One region of the Dactylosporangium cerinum genome, then DNA from elsewhere that is predicted to be linked to it. Evidence: riboswitches for the same ligand, from Rfam matches in the RefSeq annotation. Region 1 holds a riboswitch; the other holds the start of a gene.
What was found. A riboswitch is a leader RNA that binds a small molecule or an ion and turns the genes downstream of it on or off. The one in region 1 is predicted to bind S-adenosylmethionine.

Region 1 (11,627 bases):
ACGATCGTCGGTGAACTCGGTGGACTCGACCACTACTCGTGGGTCGTCACGGCCTATCTGCTCGCCTCGACCGCGTCGACCCCGCTGTACGGCAAGATCAGCGACCTCTACGGCCGCCGTCCGGTCCTGCTGTTCGCCATCTCGACGTTCCTGGTCGGCTCGCTGCTGGCCGGTATGTCGCAGGACATGACCCAGCTCATCGCCACCCGCGCCCTGCAGGGCATCGGTGCCGGTGGCCTCATGACGCTCGCGTTCACCATCGTGTCGGACGTCGTGGCGCCGCGGGAGCGGGCCCGGTATCAGGGCCTCTTCGGTGCGGTGTTCGGCATCTCCTCGGTGGCCGGGCCGCTCGTCGGTGGCTACTTCGCCGAGACGGACTGGCGCTGGATCTTCTACATCAACGTTCCGCTGGGCATTTTCGCGCTGTACGTGTGCAGCCGGGTCCTGCGGCTCGTCCCGCACACCCGCCGGGACCACAAGATCGACTACCTGGGTGCGACGCTCATGGTCGCGGCGGTCAGCTCCTGGCTGCTCGCGCTGTCGTGGGGCGGCAACGAGTACGCCTGGGGCTCCGTCCAGATCCTCGGCCTGCTGGCCGCGGGTGCGGTGCTGACCGCGCTGTTCATCGTCGCCGAGGGGCGCGCCGAGGAGCCGATCCTGCCGCTGCGCCTGTTCAAGCGGGCGACGTTCTCCCTGGCGAACACCGCGACGTTCATCCTGGGCTTCGCGATGTTCGGCTCGATCATCTACGTGCCGCTGTACCTGCAGATCGTGAAGGGCGCCTCGCCGACCCGCTCCGGCCTGCTGATGCTGCCGATGATGGCGGGCGTCATCGTGACCTCGATCCTCGCCGGCCGGGCGATCAGCAAGATCGGCCGGTACAAGTGGTTCCCCGTCGCCGGCACCGTGATCATGGGCTCCGGGCTGCTGCTGTTCACCACGCTGCAGGTCAACACGCCGCTGTGGCAGGCGTTCATCTACATGACCGTGATCGGCGTCGGCCTCGGCATGGCGATGCAGCCGCTCATCCTCGCGGTGCAGAACGCGCTCGAACTGCGCGACATGGGCGCGGGCACCAGTGCGGCCACGTTCTTCCGGTCGCTGGGCGGCTCGGTCGGCGTCGCGGCGCTCGGCGCGCTGATGAACAGCAAGCTGAGCGAGCAGATGACCGGCAACATGTCCGGCGTGTCGATCAACTCGCCGGCGCAGGTCCGCAAGCTGCCGCCGCAGGTCCTGGACGCGGTCGAGCACGTGTTCGTCAACGCGCTGCACCCGGTGTTCCTCGCCGCGGGGATCGTCGCCTTCGTCGGCGCGGTGATCACGCTCGCGCTGCCGGACAAGCCGCTGCAGGGCGGCACCGGCCCGGCCGAGGCGGCGACCGAGGAGGACGCGGCCGCCGAGATGGAAGCCAAGGCGGCTGCCTTCTAAGACGGCGAGGCCTTCTGGCTTCTAGGAGGTCAAGGCCCTTCTAGAAGCCAGGGCCCGTTGAGGACGCCAAGGCCCTTCTAGGAAGCCGCGGCGGTTGCCTCTAGGGGCATACAGAACCGCGTCGTGTCGGCACGCTGCTTTATCGACACTAGCACATCCGAAAAAAGAATCTTTCGGTGCGCGGCCCTGCCGACGGAACACTCAGGAACCCCGGAGCTACTCACCAGTAGCCCCGGGGTTCCTTTGTGAGCCACGGCACATTAGCGTGCAGTGCATGCGCAGCACGATGATGCAGACACCCCTGCTGATCTCCCGAATTCTGCAGCACGGAGCCACCGTCCACGGCGACTCGGAGGTCGTCACCTGGACCGGCGCCGAGGCTGGTGCGAGACATACGCCATACGCCGAGGTGGGCCGCCAGGCCGCCCGTCTCGCCCACGCCCTCCGCGACGACCTCGGCGTCACCGGCGACGAGCGCGTCGGCACGCTGATGTGGAACAACGCCGAGCACCTGATCGCGTACCTGGCCGTGCCGAGCATGGGTGCCGTGCTGCACACGCTCAACCTGCGGCTCTTCCCCGAGCAGCTGATCTACATCGCCAACCACGCCGAGGACCGGGTCGTCATCGTCGACTCGACGCTGATCCCGCTGCTCGCCGGCGTCCTGCCGCACCTGAGCACGATCCGCCACATCGTGGTCGTCGGCGACGGCGACGTGTCGAAGCTGCAGAAGGACGGCGTCGACGTGCATCGCTGGGACACCCTGCTGGCGGGGAAGTCCGACGTCTACGACTGGCCCGCCGTGGACGAGAACGACGCCGCCGCCCTCTGCTACACCAGCGGCACGACCGGCAACCCGAAGGGCGTCGCCTACTCCCACCGCTCCATCTACCTCCACTCGATGGAGGTCTGCATGGCGGAGAGCTTCGGTCTCGGGCCCAAGGTCCGTGACCTGTGCATCGTGCCGATGTTCCACGCGATGGCGTGGGGCCTGCCCTACGCGGCGCTGATGAGCGGCGCATCGTTGATCATGCCGGACCGGTTCCTGCAGGCCGCGCCGCTCGCCCAGATGATCGCGGCGGAGAAGCCGACGTTCGCCGGCGCCGTGCCGACGATCTTCACCGACCTGCTGGCGTACCTGGACGCCAACCCGACCGACACGTCCTCGCTGAAGGAGGTCGTGATCGGCGGGTCCGCCTGCCCGCCGGCGCTGATGCACGCGTTCTCCGAGCGCCACGGCATCGAGGTCATCCACGCCTGGGGCATGACGGAGATGTCGCCGCTGGGGTCCGTCGCCCGCGAGCCGGTCGGCGTCGAAGGGCCGGAGGCGTGGGCGTACCGCTACACCCAGGGCCGCATCCCGGCCGGCGTCGAGGGCCGCATCGTCGGGCCCGCCGGCGAGGTCATGCCCAACGACGGCAAGGCCGTGGGGGAGCTGCAGGTCCGGGGCCCGTGGATCACCGCGCAGTACATCGGCGAGGACGGCCCGGACCCGGAGAAGTTCGAGGACGGCTGGCTGAGGACCGGCGACGTCGGCACCCTCTCGCCCAACGGATTCCTCACCCTCACCGACCGCGCCAAGGACGTGATCAAGTCCGGCGGCGAGTGGATCAGCTCCGTCGACCTCGAGAACGCGCTCATGGCGCATCCGGCCGTGTTGGAGGCGTGTGTCGTGGGTGTGCCGGATGACAAGTGGGGCGAACGTCCCCTCGCCACGATCGTGCTGAAGGAGGGCGCGACCGCCGACGCCGGGAAGCTGCGCGAGTTCCTCGGGGACAAGGTGGCCAGGTGGCAGCTGCCGGAGCGCTGGTCGTTCATCGAGGCGGTGCCGAAGACCAGCGTCGGCAAGTTCGACAAGAAGCGCGTCCGGGCCAGCTATGCGGACGGCGGCCTCGAGGTGGTACAGATCAACGGGTGAACCGGCCGGCGAAGATCGCGCTCCTCGTCGCGGGCGCGGTGCTCGCCTGCGTGCTCGCTGTCTGTGGGGTGGGCCTGGCACTGCGTGACTGGGTGCCGGGCCTCGCCGGGTGCGAGGACGTGAACAAGCCGACGAAGGGCCCCGTCATCACCCAGAAGGTCCGCATCGAGCAGATGTGGCCGCAGCTCGCGCCGATCCAGCAGGTGCACTGGCAGGAGCACGAGGCCAGGGCCCGGTCCTGCCCGGAGATCGGGCCGATGGACTACGTCATGGACGGCTTCGCCGTGATCACCGCGGAGCGGGCCGGGGCGCTGCCGGCGACCACGCCGGCGGAGCTGGCGGAGGTGCCGGAGGACCTGCGGCCATTCGCCCCCGCCGACCCGCACTGGCTCAAGGTCGACGGGACCGTGCTGCTCCTGGACAAGGCGTCGTCGACGGTCTACTTCACCCGCACCTCCGACTAGGCGGACTTTCCTCGCCTTCCGTTTAGGCGGATTTCCTCGCCTTCGCAGGGGTGGCCTTCTTCTCCGGCGCGGTGGCCTTCTTGGCGGCAGCGGCGGTGGTCTTCTTCGCCGCGGCCCGCTTGATCGGCGTCGCGGCCGCGTCCTCGTCGCTGTCGTCCTTCGCCGCGGTGGTCTTCTTCGCGGCCGTCGCCGCCGTCGCCTTCTTCGCCGGGGCCGGCGTCGCCTCGCCACGGGCGGCCTTGGCCCGCTCCACCGACGCGCGCAGCGCCGCCATCAGGTCGACCGCCGCGGCCGGCGCCTCCTCGGTCTCCTCCGGCTGCACGACCTCCCGGCCGGCCACCTTCGCGTCGATGACCTCCTGCAACGCCTCGCGGTAGTTGTCCGTGTACGTCGCCGGGTCGAAGTCGGCGGCCATCGACTCGATCAGCGAGCCGGCCATCGCCAGCTCCGCCGGGCGCGCCGACACGTCCTCGTCGAGGATGTCGAACTTCGCCGCGCGGATCTCGTCCGGCCAGAGCATCGTGTTGAGGACCAGCACGTCCTCGCGGACCCGCAGCGTGGCCAGCTGCTCCCGTTGCCGCAGCGCCACCTTCACGATCGCGACCCGCTCCGTGTTGGTGAGCGCGTCGCGCAGCAGTGCGTACGGCTTCGCGGCGGTCTTGTCGGGCTCCAGGTAGTACGCCTTGTTGTAGAGGATCGGGTCGACCTGCTCGGCCGGCACGAACTCCAGCACCTCGATCGCCCGGCTCGTGGTCAGCGGCAGATCCGCGAAGTCGTCGTCGGTGAGGACGACCATCTCGCCGCCGCCCAGGTCGTAGCCCTTGGCGATGTCGTCGTAGCTGACCTCCTCGCCGTCGATCGAGCAGACCCGCTTGTACTTGATCCGTCCGCCGTCGTCGCGGTGGACCTGGTGGAAGCGGATGTCCTTCTCCTCCGTCGCCGAGTACAGGCGGACGGCGATCGACACGAGCCCGAAGGAGACCGCGCCTTTCCAGATCGCGCGCATTGAGATCCTTTCCCCACCGTGTTGACCTGTGTTGACCTCTGACAACCAGAATCGCATCGAATCGAGGTGCACGCGAGGAAGTCGGCGGCGAACTATCGTGAGGGGATGGGGACCGGCCCGCCGGCACCGATGCTCGCCTCGACCGGCCCGCTACCGTCCGGGCCGGGCTGGGCGTATGAGTTCAAATGGGATGGTATCCGAGCGATCGCGATCATCAGCGGCGGCGCGACCCGCCTCTACGCGCGCAGCGGGGTCGAGGTGACGGCCGCCTATCCGGAGCTCGCCAGGATCGGCGAAGGCCTCGACGACACCGTCCTCGACGGCGAGGTCGTGACCATGGACGAGTCCGGGCGTCCCTCGTTTCAGCTGCTCGCCGAGCGGATGCACGTGCGCGAGCCGGCCAGGGCGGCCCGTCTGGCCGTCGCGCTGCCGGTCTCGTATCTCGCGTTCGACGTGCTGAGGGCCGCAGGCCGGGATGTGCAGGCTTCGTCGTACACCATCCGCCGCGAAGTGCTCGAAGGACTGTCGCTGGGGCCTCGGGCCGTCATCCCGCCGTCGTTCGACGACGGGCCGGCGACTGTGACCGCCAGCCGCGACAACGCGCTGGAAGGCGTCGTCGCCAAGCGGGTCGGCTCGCACTACCAGCCCGGCCTGCGTTCACCGGACTGGGTGAAGGTCAAACTGGAGGAGAGCTGCGAGTTCGTCGTCGGCGGCTGGCGGCCCGGCAAGCGCGCCCTCGGCGCCCTGCTGGTCGGCGTCCCCGTTGCCGACGGCCTCACGTTCCGCGGCCGGGTCGGCGGCGGGATCTCCAGCGCCGCCGAACGCGCGCTCCTCGACGCGCTGCGGGACCTGTCGATCTCGCAGTCGCCGTTCGCCGGCACCGTGCCGCGCGAGGACGCCCGCGGCGCGGTCTGGGTCGAGCCGCGGCTGGTGGTCGAGGTGAAGTTCAGCCACCGTACCCGCGACGGGCGGCTGCGCTTCCCCCGGTTCCTGCGCATCCGGCCGGACCTGACGCCATCGGACGTGCACGATGCCTGACAAGATCCGCGTCGAGGTCGAGGGCAGGCACCTCGACCTGACCAACCTCGACAAGGTGCTCTACCCGCAGGCCGGCTTCACCAAGGGTGAGGTCATCGACTACTACACCCGCATCTCGCCGGTCCTCCTGCCGCACCTCGCCGGTCGGCCGCTGACCCGCATCCGCTACCCGAACGGCGTCGACGGCAACAGCTTCTTCGAGAAGAACGCGCCGGCCGGTACCCCCGACTGGGTGCGAACCGTCCGGTTGCCGGTGCCCGGCTCCAGCCGTGGCCGCGAGACCATCGACTTCATCGTGGTCGAGGAGCTGGCCACCCTGGTCTGGCTGGCGAACCTCGCCGCGCTGGAGCTGCACACCCCGCAGTGGCGGGTCTCCGCCGACGGCACCGTGCTCAACCCTGACCTGCTGGTCATCGACCTCGACCCGGGCCCGCCGGCCGGCCTCCCGGCGTGTTTCGAGGTCGCCCAGCTGGTCCGGGACCGGCTCGCCGACGACGGGCTGGACCTCCAGCCGAAGACCTCCGGGCGCAAGGGCATGCAACTGGTGGCGGAGCTGCCCGGGGACGAGACGGCCGACGAGATCAGCGCGTACGTGAAGGACGTCGCCGGCGAGCTGGCCCGCCGCCGGCCCGACCTGATCGTGGCGCGGATGGCCCGGCAGCTGCGGCCCGGCAAGGTCTTCATCGACTGGAGCCAGAACAACGCGTTCAAGACGACGGTGGCGCCCTACTCGCTGCGCGCGGGCGCGCTGCCGACCGTGTCCGCGCCGCTGACCTGGGAGGAGGTCGGCGAGGGCACGTTGACCGTCGCCGACCTCACGTCCTCCGTGGTGCTCGACCGCGTCGCGGGGCGTGGTTCTTCGTAGTGCTCAGCTTTCCGTGGTGTTCAGGCGCGTCGCAGGGCGCTGAGCAGGCGGTCGATGTGCTCCTCGGTGGTGCCCAGGCCGAAGCTGGCCCGCACCGCGTGGGCCGGCGCGGTGGCCCCGGGGTCGAGCCGGGCGGTCGCCTCGGCGAGGAGCCGCCGAGTCAGCGGGTGCGCGCAGAACAGCCCGGCCCGCACCCCGATGCCGTGGTCCCGGCCGAGGCGGGTGGCCAGCTCACCGGGCTCCTCGCCGAGCACCGCGAACGACACGATCCCGACCCGCTCCGCGTCCGCGTCGAAGAGGCGCAGCTCCTCGACGTGCGGCAGGTCGGCCAGGCCGTCCCGGAGCCGCTTGACCAGGGCCCGCTCGTGGGCGTGATCGGCGTCCGCGAGCGCCCGGCAGGCGGTGGCGATCGCGACCGCGCCGAGCAGGTTGGGCGTGCCGGCCTCGTGCCTCGCCGGCCCGGTCGTCCAGTTGACGCCCAGGTCGCTGCCCACGTTGGCGCTGGCCCCGCCGCCGGCCAGGTACGGCTCCGCGGCGTCCAGCCAGTCCGCGCGGCCGGCGAGGACACCGGCGCCGAACGGTGCGTACACCTTGTGCCCGGAGAACGCGACATAGTCCGCGCCCAGCGCCGCCAGGTCGACCGGGGCGTGCGGGGCGAGCTGCGCCGCGTCGACCGCGATCCGGGCGCCGAAGCGGTGCGCCACCTCGGCGAGGGCGGCCACCGGCCACACCTCACCGGTCACGTTGCTCGCCGCGGTCACGCTCACCAGGCCGCAGCGCTGCCGGCTGAGCGCCCGCTCCAGCGCCGCCACGGCCTCCTGCGGCGAGCGGGGCGCGTCGAGGTGCACCGTGCGCCGCCACGGCAGCAGGTTGGCGTGGTGCTCCGCGTCGAAGGTGAGCACCGTCGTGTCCCCGGGCAGTGCCCGGGCGAGGAGGTTGAGCGCGTCGGTGGTGTTGCGGGTGAAGACGACGGTGTCGCCGTCCCGGGCGCCGAGGAAGTCCGCGACCGTCTCCCTGGCCTGCTCGTATTCGCGGGTGCACCGCTCCGACAGCGCGCCGGCGCCGCGGTGGACGCTGCCGTAGAACGGCAGGAGCTCGGCGACCGCGTCGGCGACGGCCCGCAGGCACGGGGCGGTCGCGGCGACGTCGAGATTGGCGAAGTCGACACTGCGGCCGTCGCGCAGCTTCACGTCACCGGGGGACAGGATCGTGGACATGGCAGAGCCCTCCGCTCGCGCTTGCCCGGGCACACCGCGTGCCGAGCCGTGTCATCACCCGGGGCACCCCGCCGCGAACGCGAGGGTTGCCGGCCAGCAAGCCGGGGCTGTGCGCTGGCACTCATGACCTGCGCCCACCGTAGCGCGGATAAGGTTGGTCCATGACCGAACTCCCGCCGAGTGGGACGCCATCGGAGCCCGGCCGGCACGACGAGCGCGCTGCGCCTCCGCCCGGTGACGGGGAGTTTCCGCAGCGGTCACCATGGGCGGCGCCGCTGGCGGGGTCGCCTGATGTTTCGCCCGGTTACCAGCCCGGATATCAGGTGACGTTCGGTAAGCCCGAGTCGTCGGACCCGCCCCGGTCCGGGGCGCCGTCCGGGCAGCCGTCCGGGGTGGGGGTGCCGTCCGGGCAGCCGGGCTGGAACGCGGCCGCCTCGGATGTCGTGCCCAACGTGACCGAGAATGCCGCGCCCAACACCGGCGAGCAGCGCTATCCCACCGCGGCCCTCGCCCTGGCCGCCGCGCCGCCCGCCAAGCGCTCCGACCGCCGCCGCCTCTGGACCCTCATCGGCGTCAGCAGCTGCATCGCGGCATGTGGCGTGGCGTTGCTGGCGTTCTTCGGGTTCAGCGGCGGCTGGACCGCCCTCGTCATCGGCGTCAGCGCCGCGATCATCCCGGTGCCGCTGCTCGTGTCATGTTTCCTCTGGCTGGACCGGTACGAGCCGGAGCCCGTCAGATATCTGGTCTTCGTCTTCGGCTGGGGCGCCTGCGTGGCGACGGCCGTCGCGCTGGTGGTCAACACCAGCGGCGCGGTGCTCGCCGACAAGCTGGGGCTGTCCGAGTCGATCGTCGCGGTGCTGGTGGCGCCCCTGATCGAGGAGAGCATGAAGGCGCTCGGGCCGGTGCTGCTGTTCTGGCGCCGGCCGCGGGCGTTCTCCGGCCTGATCGACGGCATCGTCTACTGCGGAATGTCCGCGACCGGCTTCGCGATGGTCGAGAACATCCTGTACCTGGGGATCAAGGGCTACGCCGACAACGCCGAGTCCGACGGCCCGGTGAGCGGCGCGGTCGCCCTGGTCGGCATCTTCGTCGTGCGCATCCTCATGACCGGCTTCGCGCACCCGCTGTTCACCTCGATGACCGGCATCGGGCTCGGCATCGCGTCCCGCAGCTCGACGAAGTCGGTCCGGTGGCTCGCCCCGATCGCCGGCCTGCTGCTCGCCATGCTGCTGCACGGCTCGTGGAACCTCATGTCGGTCGTCGCGTCCGCAAACCCCTGGGTGCTGCTGTACGGGTACTTCGGCGTCATGATGCCGATCTTCCTGTGCATGGTCGGCTTCGCCCTGTGGCAGCGGTCCAACGAGGGCAAACTCACCGAACGGATGCTGACCGAGTACGCGCGGGCCGGCTGGTTCTCCCCGCCGGAGGTGGCCGCCCTGGGCACCCTCGGCCGGCGGCTGTCCGCCCGCCGGTGGGCCCGCCGGGTCGCCGGCGACCCCGGCGCCAAGGCCATGCGGGCGTTCCAGTTCGACGCGACGAAGCTCGCCCTGCTCCGCGACGGCCTGCACCGCGGCCTGGACAACACGCCGTCCCGCCGGATGGAGGCCCTCGCCGAGGAGCGGCACCTGCTCACCTCGCTGGCCGCGTACCGCCAGGTCTTCGTCGGCCGCGATGCGCAGGCACCGCTCGCGGTGTGGGACGGCAGCCGCTACCACATCACGTTCCCCGACGGGATGGTCCGCGTCCTCGACGCCCCGCCGACGCCGGTCGTGCCGGTGCCGGTGGTCGTGCCGCCACCCCCGCCGCCTGTCCCGACGTACGCGGGCTACCCGTACCCCTACAGGTAGCGGCCGGTCTCGTGTCCTGACCGGTCTCGTGTCCTGACCGGTCTCGTGCCTACAGGTAGAGACCGGTTGAGTCGGGCTCGACCCGCCGGGCCGCGACGGCGTGCACGTCACGCTCGCGCAGCAGCACGTAGTCGCGGCCCTGCAGCTCCACCTCGGAGCGGTCCTCCGGGTCGAACAGCACCCGGTCGCCGGACACGATCGAACGCACGTTGGGCCCCACCCCGACGGCCGTCGCCCACGACAGGCGCCGCCCCACCGACGCCGTCGCCGGGATGACGATGCCGGACGCGTGCCGGCGCTCGCCCTCGGCCCCTTCGAGCCGGACGAGCACCCGGTCGTGCAGCAACCGGATCGGCAGGCCCCCGTCCACGTCGGACACGGCGGGCGGAGTGGTGGCCGCCGGGTAACCGGCGGCTGGCTGGGCTGTCACGGTTGCGACGCTACCGCCTGGGTACGTGCGATCGCCGCGGGACCCGGACTACGGTGAAAGCTCCGCTCGCGTCATCTAGGGGGTTCCGTGGGCCGGTTCGATCAGGTACGCGCCAACCTCCGGCGGGCATACGACGAACGACTCGAGAAGGCCCGCCTGGAACGCGAGGCTTCCTCGCTGGTCGAAGAAGAGGTGCCCGTGGTGGAGCCGCCACCGGTCCTCGATCCCGGTCATCCTTCGACGATGAGCCGCGACGACGCCGAGATCCCGCGCGGCCTGCGCCTGACGGCCGCCTGGTCGTGGCGCCTGCTGGTCCTCGTCGCCGCGCTCGCCGTCCTGCTGTGGCTGGTCGGTCGCCTCCGGACCGTCCTCATCCCGTTGAGCATCGCGCTGCTGCTGTCCGCCCTGCTCGCGCCCATGATGGGCTTCCTGCGCCGCCGGGTGAAGCTGCCACCCTCCCTGGCCGCGTTCCTGGTCCTCATCACCGGCCTCGCCGCCGTCGCGGGTGTCCTCACCCTCGTCATCACCGAGTTCGTCGACGGCTTCCCGGCCCTCGCCGACAAGGCCTCCGACGGCGTCAACCAGATCCAGGACTGGCTCACGACCGGCCCCCTGCACCTCAACGGCAGCCAGCTCGACGCCACCTTCGACGCCGCCACGAACTGGCTCAACGACAACCGCGGCAGCCTCACCGACAGCGCCGTCTCCACCGCCACCGCCACCATCGAGTTCTTCGCGCTGCTGCTCCTGGTGCTCTTCGTCACGTTCTTCTTCATGCGCGACGGCCACCGCATCTGGCTCTTCCTCACCGGCGTCCTGCCGACCCCGGCCCGCGACCCCGTCCGCCGCGCCGGCGAGGCCGCCTGGCGCACCCTGGTGGCGTACGTCCGCGCGACCGTGCTCGTCGCCTTCATCGATGCCCTCGGCATCGGCCTGCTGCTGGTCATCATCAACGTCGACTTCTGGTTCCCCCTGGCCACCATGGTCTTCCTGGCCGCCTTCGTCCCCATCATCGGCGCCACCGTCTCCGGCGCCGTGGCCGTCCTGGTCGCCCTCGTCGACGAGGGCCCGATCAGCGCCCTGGTCGTCCTCATCGGCGTCATCGCCGTCCAACAACTCGAAGGCCACGTCCTGCAGCCTCTGATCATGGGCCGCGCCGTCTCCGTGCACCCGCTCGCCGTGATCGTGGCAATCTCAACGGGCGTGGTCCTGGCCGGCATCATCGGCGCTCTGGTGGCCGTGCCGCTGGTCGCGGTCCTGAACACCGGCATCCGCCACCTGGTCCAACACCGCCACGAACCCCCACCCGACTCCGTCATCATCTCCGCCGACTGACACCGTCCACAGCTGACCATCGACCGGCTGAATCGGCGGAAGCATCGGGTGGCAGGAGCGATGGCCGCTGGCCGACATG
Region 2 (11,627 bases), on a different contig from region 1:
CTGGTCGCCGGCGGCGTCGTCGAGCCGGCGGCGTCGGGGACCGCGACCGTGGTCGTCGAGCAGGGGCACTCGATGGGCCGGCCGAGCCGGATCACCGTGACGGTGAACGGTTCCCAGGTGCAGGTGAGCGGCTCCGGCCTGACCGTCGCCCGCGGCACCATGACCCTGCCTGAGGAGGCCTGATGACACCCGAGGAGGAGCGGTTCCTGCTCCGCGCGATCGAGCTCGCGACCCTGGCCCGGGCGGCCGGTGACGCGCCGTTCGGGTCGCTGCTCGTCGGACCCGACGGGCAGGTCCTCGCCGAGGAGCACAACACCGTGCTGTCCGACGGCGACATCAGCGCCCACCCGGAGCTCAAACTGGCCCGCTGGGCGGCCCGCAACCTGCCCGCCGACGTCGCGGCCGGCACCACGATGTACACCAGCTGCCAGCCGTGCGGGATGTGCACCGGCGCCATCGACCGCTCCGGGTTGGGCCGCGTCGTCTACGCCCTGTCGGGGGAGCAGCTCGGGGCGCTCAAGCCCGGCGGCGGGTTCGCGCCGGTCCCGCAGGAAGGGCCGCTGCTCTACGCCGAGGCCCGCGCGGCCGTGGACGGCTACTACACCTGACCTTCGCCGGCTCGCGCTTCGCGCGACACTGCGAAGGCGCGCAGGAAGGTGCTGACGCCGGCGACGACAGCGCGGTCCAGCTCGTCGGCGGGGACCGGACGGGTGCCGAGCCGTGACAACGCCGGCAGGTCACCGGCGACGAGCGCCATGAACTGCGAGGCGGCGGTCATCACGTCGTCGATGTCGAGGTGCCCGCGGTTGGCCAGCCGGGCGAGCCGGCCGGCGAGGGCGTTGACGACGGGGACGCCGCCCTGGCTGACCACATCGTCGTACAGGTCGGCGAAGCGGCCCGCCTCCGCATACAGCAGGCGCTGCAACGCCCAGCCCTCGTCGCTGAGCTGGCACTCGATCACCAGGTGCGCCACCCGGGTCAGCTCGGCGGCGAGGTCGGCGTCGTCGTCGATGGTGTCCAGGGCCGCGATGATCCGCGCCGCGGTGCGGCCGGCGCCGTCCCGCATGACGGTGCGGAAGAGCGTCTCCTTGTCGTGGAAGTGGTTGTAGACGGTGGGCTTGGCCACGCCGGCGAGCTGCGCGATGGCGTCGACGCCGGCCAGCTCGTAGCCCTGCCGGGTGAAGACCTTGCCCGCCGCCTCGAGGATCGCCGAGCGCTTGTCGAGCCGGCCGCGTGTGGTCGTCACCCGTTGAGCGTACCGCACGGTCCAGAACATTGAACTTGCAAGTTTGAACTCATCGGTTCAATATGACTTGCCTATCGGTTCAATGGGAGTTGCCATGCGGAGAGAACGGGCCGGCTTGTTGCTGGCGGCGGTGGTGGGTGCGGAGTTCATGCTGCAGCTCGACGGCACGATCGTGGCGGTGGCGCTGCCGGACCTGCAGCGGGAGCTAGGGCTGTCGACCGGCGCCCTGACCTGGGTGGTCAACGGGTTCCTGCTCGCGTTCGGCGGCGGGCTGCTGGTCGCCGGTCGGGTCGGTGACCTGCTCGGGCACCGGCGGGCGTTCCTGGCCGGCATCGCGCTGCTGACCGCCGGTTCGGCCCTGGCCGGGCTGGCCCCGGCGACCGGCTGGCTCATCGGCGGGCGGGTCGTGCAGGGCGCGGGCGCGGCCCTCGCGGGACCGGCCGGCCTGGCCCTGCTGTCGCTGAGCTTCGACGCCGAGCGGCGCGAGCGGGCCCTGGGCGTCTACGCGACCGTGACCGGCCTGGCCGCCGGCGCCGGCATGCTGCTCGGCGGGCTGCTGACCTGGGCCGGCGACTGGCGCTGGACGCTGCTGGTCAACGTGCCCGTCGGGCTGGTCGTGCTGGTCCTGTCGGCGCGGCTGGTGCCGGCCCGGGCGGCCGGCACCGCCGGCGGGCGCCTCGACGTCGCCGGGGCGCTGCTGTCCGCGTCCGGCACGACCGCGCTGGTCTTCGGGTTCGTCCGGGCCGCCGGGCACGGCTGGCGGGACACCACCGCCGTCTCCGCGCTCGGCTTCGCGGTGCTCGCACTGGCGGTGCTGGCGGTGACGCAACGGCGGGTCAGCGACCCGCTGCTGCCGCCGCGGGTGTTCGCCGACCGGGGCCGCGCCGGCGCGTTCGCCGCGCTGGTCCTGCTCGCGTTCGTGCTGACCGGGTTCCTGTTCTTCCTGACGCTGCTGCTGCAACGCGTCTTCGACCTGGACCCGCTGCGCACCGGCCTGGGCTTCCTGCCGTTCGGCCTCGCACTGATGCTGGCCGCCCGCACCGCGCCGGCGCTGCTGCGGCGGATGCGGCCGCAGCTCCTCGCGGTGTGCGGGCTGCTGCTCGTCGGCGCCGCGATGCTCATCCTCAGCCGGGTCGGGGCGGGCAGCGGTTACCTGACCGCGGTCCTCGGCCCCGAGATCCTCCTCGGCCTCGGCGCGGGCGCGACGATCGTCCCGCTCAACGTCATCGTGCTCGCCAGCACCGGACCCGCCGACGTGGGCGTCACGTCCGGGGTGCTGCAGGCCGCGCTGTCGATCGGTGGTTCCCTCGGCCTGGCGGTGCTGCTGAGCGTCTCCGCCGGTGCCGACGGCATCGCCGGCGGGGTGGCGCGGGCCTTCCTGGGTGGTGCGCTCGCGGCGGCGCTCGCGGTGCTGGTGGCCGCTGCGGTGTGGTTCACCCCGTCCGGCCGGACGCCGGAGGCGACCGAGGACCTCGCGGAGCTCTCGGACCAGGAGGCGACCGCGTGACCGGCGACCTGTCGGACCTGGTGGATCCGGACCTGCGGCAACGGTTCCTGCATCCGGTCGCCGGTATGGGGCCGGTCTGGCGCGGGCCGTGGTCCGGCGACGTCGACGAGGTGACACCGGCCGGTGGCCCGGTCCTGCGCCGATACCGTCCAGCCGGGGCGGCGCCCGACGGTCCGGTGGCGTTGTTCGTCCACGGCGGCGGGTTCACCGCCGGCACCCTGGAGCAGTTCGATCCGCAGTGCATCCGGTACGCCCAGCAGGCGCACTCCACCGTCGTCTCGGTCGGGTACCGGCTGGCCCCGGCCCACCCGTTCCCGGCCGCCGTCGACGACTGCGACGCCGCCTGGACCTGGCTGCGGGACACCGGCATCGACGCCGCGGCGCTCATCGGCAGCAGCGCCGGCGCGGCCATCGCCGCCGGGCTGGCGCTGCGGCTGCGCGACCGCGCCGACCCGCTGCGGCCGCGGTTGTTGCTGCTGCACGCGCCGGTCCTCGACGACCGGCACGACACCGCGTCCAGCCACCAGATCACCGACCTCCGCACCTGGCACCGGGCCGCATCCCAGGCCGCGTGGCGGGCGTACCTCGGCGCGCTGGAGGACATCCCGGCGCAGGCGGCACCGGCAAGGGCCGCCGACCTGACCGGGCTGCCGCCGACCTGCCTGGTGGTCGGCGAGCTCGAACCCAACCGCGACGAGACGCTGCAGTTCGCGGCCCGGCTCGCGGCCGCCGGGGTCCGCACCGAACTGCACCTCTACCCGGGCGCCTACCACGGCTTCGACATCAAGGACCCCGACTCGGCGCCGGGCCGGGCGTCCCTCGACGCGCAGGCCGCCGCGCTCGCCCGGGCGCTGTCCGCAGGGAAGGAACCGGCGTGACCGTACCCCGGCAGCTCCACCTCAACGTCCACCTCGTCGGTGCCGGGCTCGGCGTGCACCCGGCCGCGTGGCGGTGGCCGGCCGCCGACCCGGCCGCGTTCGCCGACGTCGACCGGTGGGTCGAGGCGGCCCAGGTCGCCGAGCGCGGCCTGCTGGACGCCGTGTTCCTCTCCGACGTGCCCGGCCGGTGGGGCGACATCACCCACGACCCGCAGGGCGCGTACTACCTCGAACCGACCCTGGTGCTGACCGCGATCGCCCGCGCCACCGAGCGGATCGGGCTGATCGGCACGGCGTCCACGACGTTCAACGAGCCGTTCAACATCGCCCGGCGGTTCCATACCCTCGACCTGATCAGTCACGGCCGGGCCGGCTGGAACGCGGTGACGACGTTCGTCCCCGTCGTCGCGGACAACTTCGGCGGCACCGGCATCGCGCCGCGCGGCGACCGGTACGCCCGGGCGAACGAGTTCGTCGATGTGGTCCTCGCCCTGTGGCGCGGCCTGCCGGCGGGCGCGTTCGTCGCGGACGTGGCGTCGGGGACGTTCACCGACCCGGCGCTGCTCCGGCCGATCGGGCACGCCGGCGCCCACTTCCAGGTCCGCGGGCCGCTGCCCCTGCCGCCGTCGCCGCAGCGGTATCCGCTGATCGTGCAGGCCGGCGCCTCCGATGACGGCCGGGAACTCGCCGCCCGCACCGCCGACGCCGTCTTCTCCGGCGCGGTCACCGTCCCGGCCGCGGCGGCGTACGCGGCCGACATCCGCGCCAGGGCCGAGCGTCATGGCCGCGACCCGGCCGCGGTGACGGTGCTGCCGGGCCTGCTGACGTCGATCGGCGGCACCGAACGCGAGGCCCTCGACCGGCTCGCGGCCCTCGATGAGCTGGCCCAGCGCGACGACGCCCTGCCCGGCCTGGCGGCCAAGCTGCACCTCGACCCGGACACGCTGCGGCTGGACCACCCCGTGCCGCCGCGGCTGCTGCCGGAACAGCCGGACGAGCCGGGCGGGCCCGTGCTGCACGCCGGCGCGCTGCGGCTGGCCCGGCAGGGCCTCACGGTCCGCGACATCCTGCGGCGGCTCTGGCGCTCCGGGCACCTCGTTGCCGCCGGCGCCCCCGAACAGGTCGCCGACGTCGTGCAGGCATGGTTCGAGGCTGGCGCCGCCGACGGGTTCACGCTCATGCCCGACGTCATCGCCGACGGGCTGCCCGCGTTCGTCGACCACGTCGTGCCGGTGCTGCAACGCCGAGGCCTGTTCCGCACGCAGTACCGCGAGACGACCCTCCGCGAGCGGTTCGGCCAGGCCGCCCAGGTCAACTGCTGACGCGGCGGCCCGGGCGCCACCAGTTCGCGGCGCCGAGCAGCGACATGACGGCGGGCAGCAGCAGGCCGCGCACCACGGTGACGTCCAGCAGCACGGCCACGGTCATGCCGACGCCGATCTCCTTCACCGCGATCAGGTCGCCGAGGGCGAAGCCGAGGAAGACGATGCCGATCGCCAGGGCCGCGGTGGTGACGACCGGGCCGGTGGCGGTGATGCCGGCGAGGACGGCCCGGTCGTTCGCGGCCCGGTCGTCGCCGGTGCGCCGGTCCCACTCCTCCTTGATCCGGGCCAGCAGGAACACCTCGTAGTCCATCGACAGCCCGAAGATGAACACGAACAGCAGCAGCGGTGTGGTGAGGTCCAACGCGCCCCACGGTTCGAAGCCCAGCAGCGCCGAGCCCCAGCCCCACTGGAAGACCGCGACGAGGACGCCGAGCGTGGCCAGCAGGGTGAGGACGTTCATGCACAGGGCCTTCACCGGCACCACGACCGAGCCGGTCAACGCGAAGAGCAGGATCGCGGTCGCGACGACGATGACGGCGACCGCGATCGGCAGCCGCGACGCCACGGACTCCCTCGCGTCGATCAGCTCCGCGGCGGGCCCGGCGACCAGGACGGGAACGCTGGTGTCCATGGCCCGCAGCTGCCGCACGAGGCGTTGGGCCGGTTCGCCGTCGGCGGGGCCGGCCGGGCGCAGGTCCACGACGGTGACCCCGGCCGGCAGGTCGGAGCGCAGGTCGAGCTCGGCCTCGCCGGTCAGCTCGCGCACCCGGGCGAGGACGGCACGCACCGGCGGCTCGTCCTTGCCGGCCTCGATGAGCACGGTGACCGGCTGCGTGGTCCATTTGGCGAAGTCGCGTTCGACGGCCTCGTATGCCAGGCGCTCCTCGCTGCCGGTGGGCAACGACCGCGCGTCGGAGTTGGCCAGGGTGACCTGCAACAGCGGCAGGCTCAGCAGGACCAGGCCGGCGGTGACGCCGAGCGCCACGAGCATCGGGCGGCGCTGCGCGAACGCGGCCAGCCGCGCCAGCACGCCGCTCGTGCGCTTGGTCTTGCTCTTGCTTTTCCGGGGGGCGGGGATGCGCGCGTGGGCGACGGCGATCAGCGCCGGTACCAGCGTCAGGCCGGCGATCGTGGCGAGGCAGACGACCAGTGCGCCGCCCAGCGCCATCGCGGCGAGGAGCGGTTCGGCGAACGCGAACAGCCCCGCGAGGGCCGCCCCGACGGCGAGGCCGGACACGAGCACGGCCCGGCCGGCGGTCGCGACGGTCCGCGCGAGCAGTTCCGGCACCGCCGCCTTGCGGTCCGCGGCCCGCTCCTCACGGAAGCGGGTCAGGATCAGCAGGCTGTAGTCGACCGCGAGCCCGAGGCCGAGCAGGGTGACGACGTTGACCGCGTACTCGCTCACCGGCACCGCCGCGGCGAGCCCGGTCAGCGCCAGCAGCGTCGCCGCGACCGTGGCGAGGGCCGTGGCCAGGGGCAGGCTACCGGCGACCAGGCCGCCCAGGACGACGGCGAGAGCGACGCAGAGCACCACCAGCGCGACGGTCTCACCGATGGCGGCGTCCTTGACGGCCTGCTCGCCGAAGGTGCGCTCGGCGAGGACCTCCCCGCCGACCAGGACGGGAACACCGGTGTCGATGCGGCGCAGCACGGCCGTCACCCGGTCGGCGACGGCCAGGGCCTCGTCGTCGCTCAGCCCGGGCTTCAGCTCGACGGTGACGAGCGAGCTCTGGTTGTCCGGCGAGACCTGGCCGGAGCCGGCGGTGTACGCGTCGGTGACGGCAGCGACGCCCGGGATGGCCCGGATCTCGAACATCACCCGGCTGGCCTGGTCGACCAGCGCGGTCGCGTTGAAGTCCCGCCCGGAGATCACGGCCACGACGCGCTCGCCCTCCGGCGCGAGCCGGTCGATGCGCGCCTGCGCCACCGCGGACTCCGCGTCCGGCCGCAGGCTGTCCACCGACTGCGTCCGGTCGTAGACGGAACCTCCGAACACCGCGCCGGCGAGGGCGATCACGACCCAGCCGGCGAGGACCAGCATCCGGTGGTTGGCGGTCCACCGGCCGAGCGATGCAAGCACCGCAGCCTCCTCGGGCCGCCGCCGACGTGGCCGCTGCCGACGTCATCCAACATCGACATCGACGGTCCCGCAACGGCCGAAATATCGCTCTACACTGTAGAGCGTGACTGAGTCGCAGATCGAACCCAATGAAACGACGGTGCCACTGCTGCCGTGCACGTCGCCGGAGGAGACCCTGGCCTTCTGGCGCGCCCTCGGATTCGCCGTCACGTGGGAGCAGACGAAGCCGTATCTGTACCTGGCGTTCCGGCGCAGCGGCTTCGAGCTGCACTACTCCCGCGCAGCCCCCGACGTCGACCCGGCGCGCGAGTGGACCGGCGGCTGCCTGGTGATGGTCGACGCGGTCGCGCCCTATCACGCGGCGTTCACGGCGGCGATGCGCGGCGCCTACGGCAAGGTCCTGGCGAAGGGGCTGCCCCGGATCACCCGGTTCCGTCCCGGCGCCTCCCGCTTCACGGTCATGGACCCGTCGGGCAACTCGATTGTCTTCATCCAGCGTGGCGAGCCGGCTGAGGTGGAGTACGGCGGCTCCAAACGGCTCACGGGACTCGCCAGGGTGCTGGACAACGCGCGGGTCCTGCGCGAGTTCAAGAACGACGACCTGGCCGCCTTCCGGGCGCTGAACTCGGGACTGCGCCGGCACGGCGACACCGCGTCACCGGTGGAGCAGGCGACCGCCCTGGCCGCGCTGATCGAGCTGTCGACCGCCTTCGAGGAGCCGGACCGGGTGGCGGAGTGGGGCGCCAGGCTCGGCGGGCTCACGCTGACCGAGGACGAGCGCGGTCAGGTCCGGTCCGCCGTCGCCGATCCGACCCTCCTCGCGCCGTGGCTCACCTGAGGCTCATTCGAGGCGGTCGACGACCAGTTCGTGGATCGCGTCGAGCAGCTCGACCTCGCGCTCGGAGTGCGCGGTCACGGTCACGGCGGCGCGCAGCTGGGGGCAGATGACGGCGTACTGACCGTAGCGGCCGTCCATCCGGAACATGGGGGACCGGTCGAGCCAGACGCCCAGGCCGTAGCCGTGGGTGAACCGCTCGCCCTCGGTGATGGCGCTGGTGTCGGCCGGGTCGGCGGTCAGCCGGTGCACGTAGTCGGCGGGGAGCAGCCGGCGGCCGTCCCACTCGCCCTCCTGCAGCAGCAGCTGGGCGAAGCGGGCCAGCTCGTGGGTGCGCAGGAACAGGTCGCTGGCCGCGAACGGGAACCCGAGCGGGCACGCGTGCCAGGCCGGGTTGTGCAGGTCCAGCGGTGCGAACAGCCGGGGGAGGAGGTAGGAGCGCAGGTCGGCGCCGGTGACCCTGGCGATGACCCGGCCGATCGCATACGGCCCGGAGTCCGTGTACGCGAACCGCGTGCCGGGCGCGGCGTCCAGCAGCGTGGCGACGATCTCGTGGAGCAGGTCGGCGGCGTCGACGCGCTGGTCGGCGAACCACTCGTGGCTGGTGCCGCTGGACATCGTCAGCAACTGCCGCAGCGTCACCGCCTCGACCCCGTCGGCGGCCACGGACCGCAGCTCGGGGAAGTGGTCCAGGAGCCGGTCCTCCAGGGTGAGCCGGCCCTCCGCCTCGGCGAGCCCGAGCGCGACCGAGGTGAACGTCTTGGCGACCGAGTACAGGTTGACCCGGTCGTCGGAGCGGACCCGCCGCTCGACCGGCGGGCTGCCCTCGCGGTGCAGGTGGATCCCGTAGACCCCCAGGCCGCGCTCGCGGTCGGCGCGGATGAAGTCGTCAAGCAGCTCGTCGCCCACCGGCGCATCGTACAAGCCGGTTACCCAAGGAGCCGGTCGGCGGAGATGCCGAACATCTCGTGAGCGACGCCGAAGCCGAGGTCGTGCACCAGCCGGCGTTTCCAGGGCCGCTGCACGATCGCGTGGGTCAGCCGGCGGGCGGCTCGGGGGCTCTTCATGATGGTCTCGGCGAGCTCCCACGCGCGGGGCAGCAGCCGCTCGGCGGGCAGCACCTCGTTGACCAGACCGAGTTCCAGCGCCAGCCGCGCGGTGATCGGTTCGCCGGTGTACAGGTGGTAGGCGGCCCGCTTGGTCCCGATGAGCTCCTGCAGCGTCAGCTGCTGGCCGTCACCGGGGGCCACGCCGGTCGGCAGGTGCGGGTCGATGATGGTCGCCGTCTCGGCGGCGAGGGTGATGTCGCACAGCAGCGCGAACTCGGTGTGCGCGATGCTCGGGCCGTTGATCGCCGCGATGGTGGGGATGTCGATGCCGAAGATGAAGTTCTCCAGCAGCTTCGTCGCGTCGTAGTACGTGTGCTCGTAGGCGAAGTCCTTCGGGAACGGCTGCCGCATGAGCTCCCTGGTCGCCTCGTCGGGGGCGGGGCTGGCGCCGGCGGCGAGCCACTGGTCACCGGTGCCGGTGAGGATGAGGACCTCGTTGTCGGGGTCGTTGCCGATCTCCTGCCAGGCCTGGCCCCAGGCGTTGTGGGTGGCGAAGCCGAACTGGGCCGGCCCGCCGCCGGTGTGCATCCGCAGCTCGATGATCCCGTCGCGGCGTTGCATGACGAAGTAGTCCGCGTACTTCTCCGCGTACGCCTCGAAGCTGGGTCGTGGCACGTAGCCGCCCGAGCGGGCCTGCCACTCGTGGAGTTCCTTGGTCATCGGGCACCTCTCGAATCGGAGCAGTGCTCCGATATTACGGAGCACTGCTCCGCTTGTCCATGACCCTGTGATCTCGGACGCACGGTAATCCTATGGGTTTAGTAGACATTCGCGCTGTGGACCTTTATCGTTGCTGATGTCAGACCACTGGGCTGGCGGTGAACGTCCGTGTTACGAGTGCCAGCGTCCAGCCCCGGCTAGCTGGCCGGCAACCCTCCACCGCGACGGGGTGCCCCGGGTGACGACACGACCGCACAACGACCGTGCGGTAAGCATGCGGCCCGCACCGCCCCGGGCCTCGGCCGAGGGAGAGCACATGACCCAGCCAACCCCCTTCCCGCCGCGCGATTGATGCACGGCATCCCCAACCCAGCGCCCGGGTGCCGGCGATGAACGGCGGCAGGCGCGCCGAGATCGGCATCATCGGCGCCGGCGTGCACGGCCTCAGCGCCGCCTACCACCTGGCCCGCCGGGGCGTGCCGACGGTCGTGTTCGAGCGCGGCGAGCGGGTCGGCGGCCCCACCGGGCAGGCCAGCGGCGTCGTGCGGTCCTACTACACCAACCCGTTCCTGGCCGGGGTCGCCCGGGACAGCACCGAGATCCTCGCCGACTTCGACACCCGCGTCGGCGGCCACAGCGGCTACGTGCAGACCGGCGGGCTGTACCTGCACGGCGCCGGCGACGTCACGGGCGTGCGCGCCACCGCCGCCGGCCTCGCCGCCGCCGGGATCGGCCACACCGTCCTGGGCCCGGACGACCTGGCGGACCGGTTCGCGTACCTGAACCTCGACGGGACCGCGGTCGGCGTGTGGGAGGACCGGGCCGGCTACGCCGACCCGCGGCGCACCGCGCTCGGCTACGCGGCCCGCGCCGTCGAGCACGGCGCCGTGCTGCTGGAACACGCCCCGGTCCGGGAGATCAGCGAGGGCACCCACGCAGTACGGGTCGTCACCGGAGACGGCACGCGGCACGAGGTGGAGCGGCTGCTGGTGGCCGCGGGACCGTGGACCGTCCCGCTGCTGGCTCAGGTCGGCGTCACGCTGCCGCTGACCGCCGAACGGCACGTCGTCGCCGGGCTCGGCCACGCGCCCGCCGACGCGCCACGGGCCGTGCCGTACGTCCTCATCGACGTCCAGCACGGCTACTACTCCCGGCCCGCCGGCGCCGGGCACTACCTCCTCGGCCCCCTCGCACCCACCACGGCAACCGACCCCGACGACTACGCCACCGCGATCACCGACGACGAGTTCGACTGGCTCGCCGTCCGCGCCGCGCTGCGGGCCCCGATCCGCGGCCGCGCCGTGCGGGAGCGCGGCTGGGCGTCGCTGTACGACGTCAGCCCCGACTGGCAACCCGTCACCGGGCAGGTCAGTTCCCGGGTGTACGTCGACGCGGGGACGAGCGGGCACGGGTTCAAGCTCGCCCCGGTCTGGGGCGACCACGTGGCCCGGCTGCTCATCGCCGACGCCGACCCCGGCCTCGCCCAGTTCGCTCCCGGCCGCTTCGCCGCCGGTTCGGTGTTGGCCAGCGGCTACGGCGCCGCACGAATCCTGGGTTGAGGCGATGACACAGCTCGACGTCGTGGTGGTCGGTGGCGGGGCGATGGGCTCCGCCGCCGCCTGGCAGCTCGCCCGCCGGGGCATGCGGGTGGCGCTGCTGGAGCAGTACGAAGCCGGCCACACCAACGGCGCGTCACACGGCGCGTCCCGCATCTTCCGGCTGTCCTACCCCGACCCAGTCCACATCGGACTCGCCCGGGAGGCCCGGCGGCTCTGGCGGGAACTCGAGGACGTGACCGGCGCCCGGCTGCTGACCGTCACCGGCGGTGTCGACCACGGCGACCACCCGTTCCTGCAGGACCTCGCCGACGGGCTGGCCGCCGCCGGGGTGCCGCACAGCTGGCTCACCCCGGCGGAGGCGGCCGAACGGTGGCCCGGCATCCGGTTCGACACCCGCGCGCTGTTCCACCCCGACAGCGGGCGGCTGC

Region 2: another riboswitch for S-adenosylmethionine. It lies ahead of ACFPIJ_RS31805 (NAD(P)/FAD-dependent oxidoreductase); the one in region 1 lies ahead of ACFPIJ_RS05730 (aminotransferase class V-fold PLP-dependent enzyme).

The regions. Positions count from the first base shown of each region.
Region 1 covers NZ_JBHSIU010000009.1:123,792-135,418, forward strand. Annotated here, with positions in the region: gene ACFPIJ_RS05700 (MDR family MFS transporter) at 1-1,428, shown strand, start outside; gene ACFPIJ_RS05705 (fatty acid--CoA ligase) at 1,703-3,346, shown strand; gene ACFPIJ_RS05710 (hypothetical protein) at 3,343-3,810, shown strand; gene ku (non-homologous end joining protein Ku) at 3,833-4,816, opposite strand; gene ligD (non-homologous end-joining DNA ligase) at 4,922-5,854, shown strand; gene ligD (non-homologous end-joining DNA ligase) at 5,847-6,719, shown strand; gene ACFPIJ_RS05730 (aminotransferase class V-fold PLP-dependent enzyme) at 6,740-7,936, opposite strand; SAM riboswitch class IV at 7,949-8,065, opposite strand; gene ACFPIJ_RS05735 (PrsW family intramembrane metalloprotease) at 8,260-9,783, shown strand; gene ACFPIJ_RS05740 (GroES family chaperonin) at 9,833-10,162, opposite strand; gene ACFPIJ_RS05745 (hypothetical protein) at 10,289-10,447, opposite strand; gene ACFPIJ_RS05750 (AI-2E family transporter) at 10,457-11,548, shown strand.
Region 2 covers NZ_JBHSIU010000041.1:599,488-611,114, reverse strand. Annotated here, with positions in the region: gene ACFPIJ_RS31855 (PhzF family phenazine biosynthesis protein) at 1-183, shown strand, start outside; gene ACFPIJ_RS31850 (nucleoside deaminase) at 183-608, shown strand; gene ACFPIJ_RS31845 (TetR/AcrR family transcriptional regulator) at 599-1,246, opposite strand; gene ACFPIJ_RS31840 (MFS transporter) at 1,341-2,753, shown strand; gene ACFPIJ_RS31835 (alpha/beta hydrolase fold domain-containing protein) at 2,750-3,631, shown strand; gene ACFPIJ_RS31830 (NtaA/DmoA family FMN-dependent monooxygenase) at 3,628-4,953, shown strand; gene ACFPIJ_RS31825 (MMPL family transporter) at 4,943-7,036, opposite strand; gene ACFPIJ_RS31820 (VOC family protein) at 7,140-7,874, shown strand; gene ACFPIJ_RS31815 (serine hydrolase domain-containing protein) at 7,878-8,780, opposite strand; gene ACFPIJ_RS31810 (enoyl-CoA hydratase/isomerase family protein) at 8,801-9,640, opposite strand; SAM riboswitch class IV at 9,810-9,921, shown strand; gene ACFPIJ_RS31805 (NAD(P)/FAD-dependent oxidoreductase) at 10,030-11,199, shown strand; gene solA (N-methyl-L-tryptophan oxidase) at 11,204-11,627, shown strand, end outside.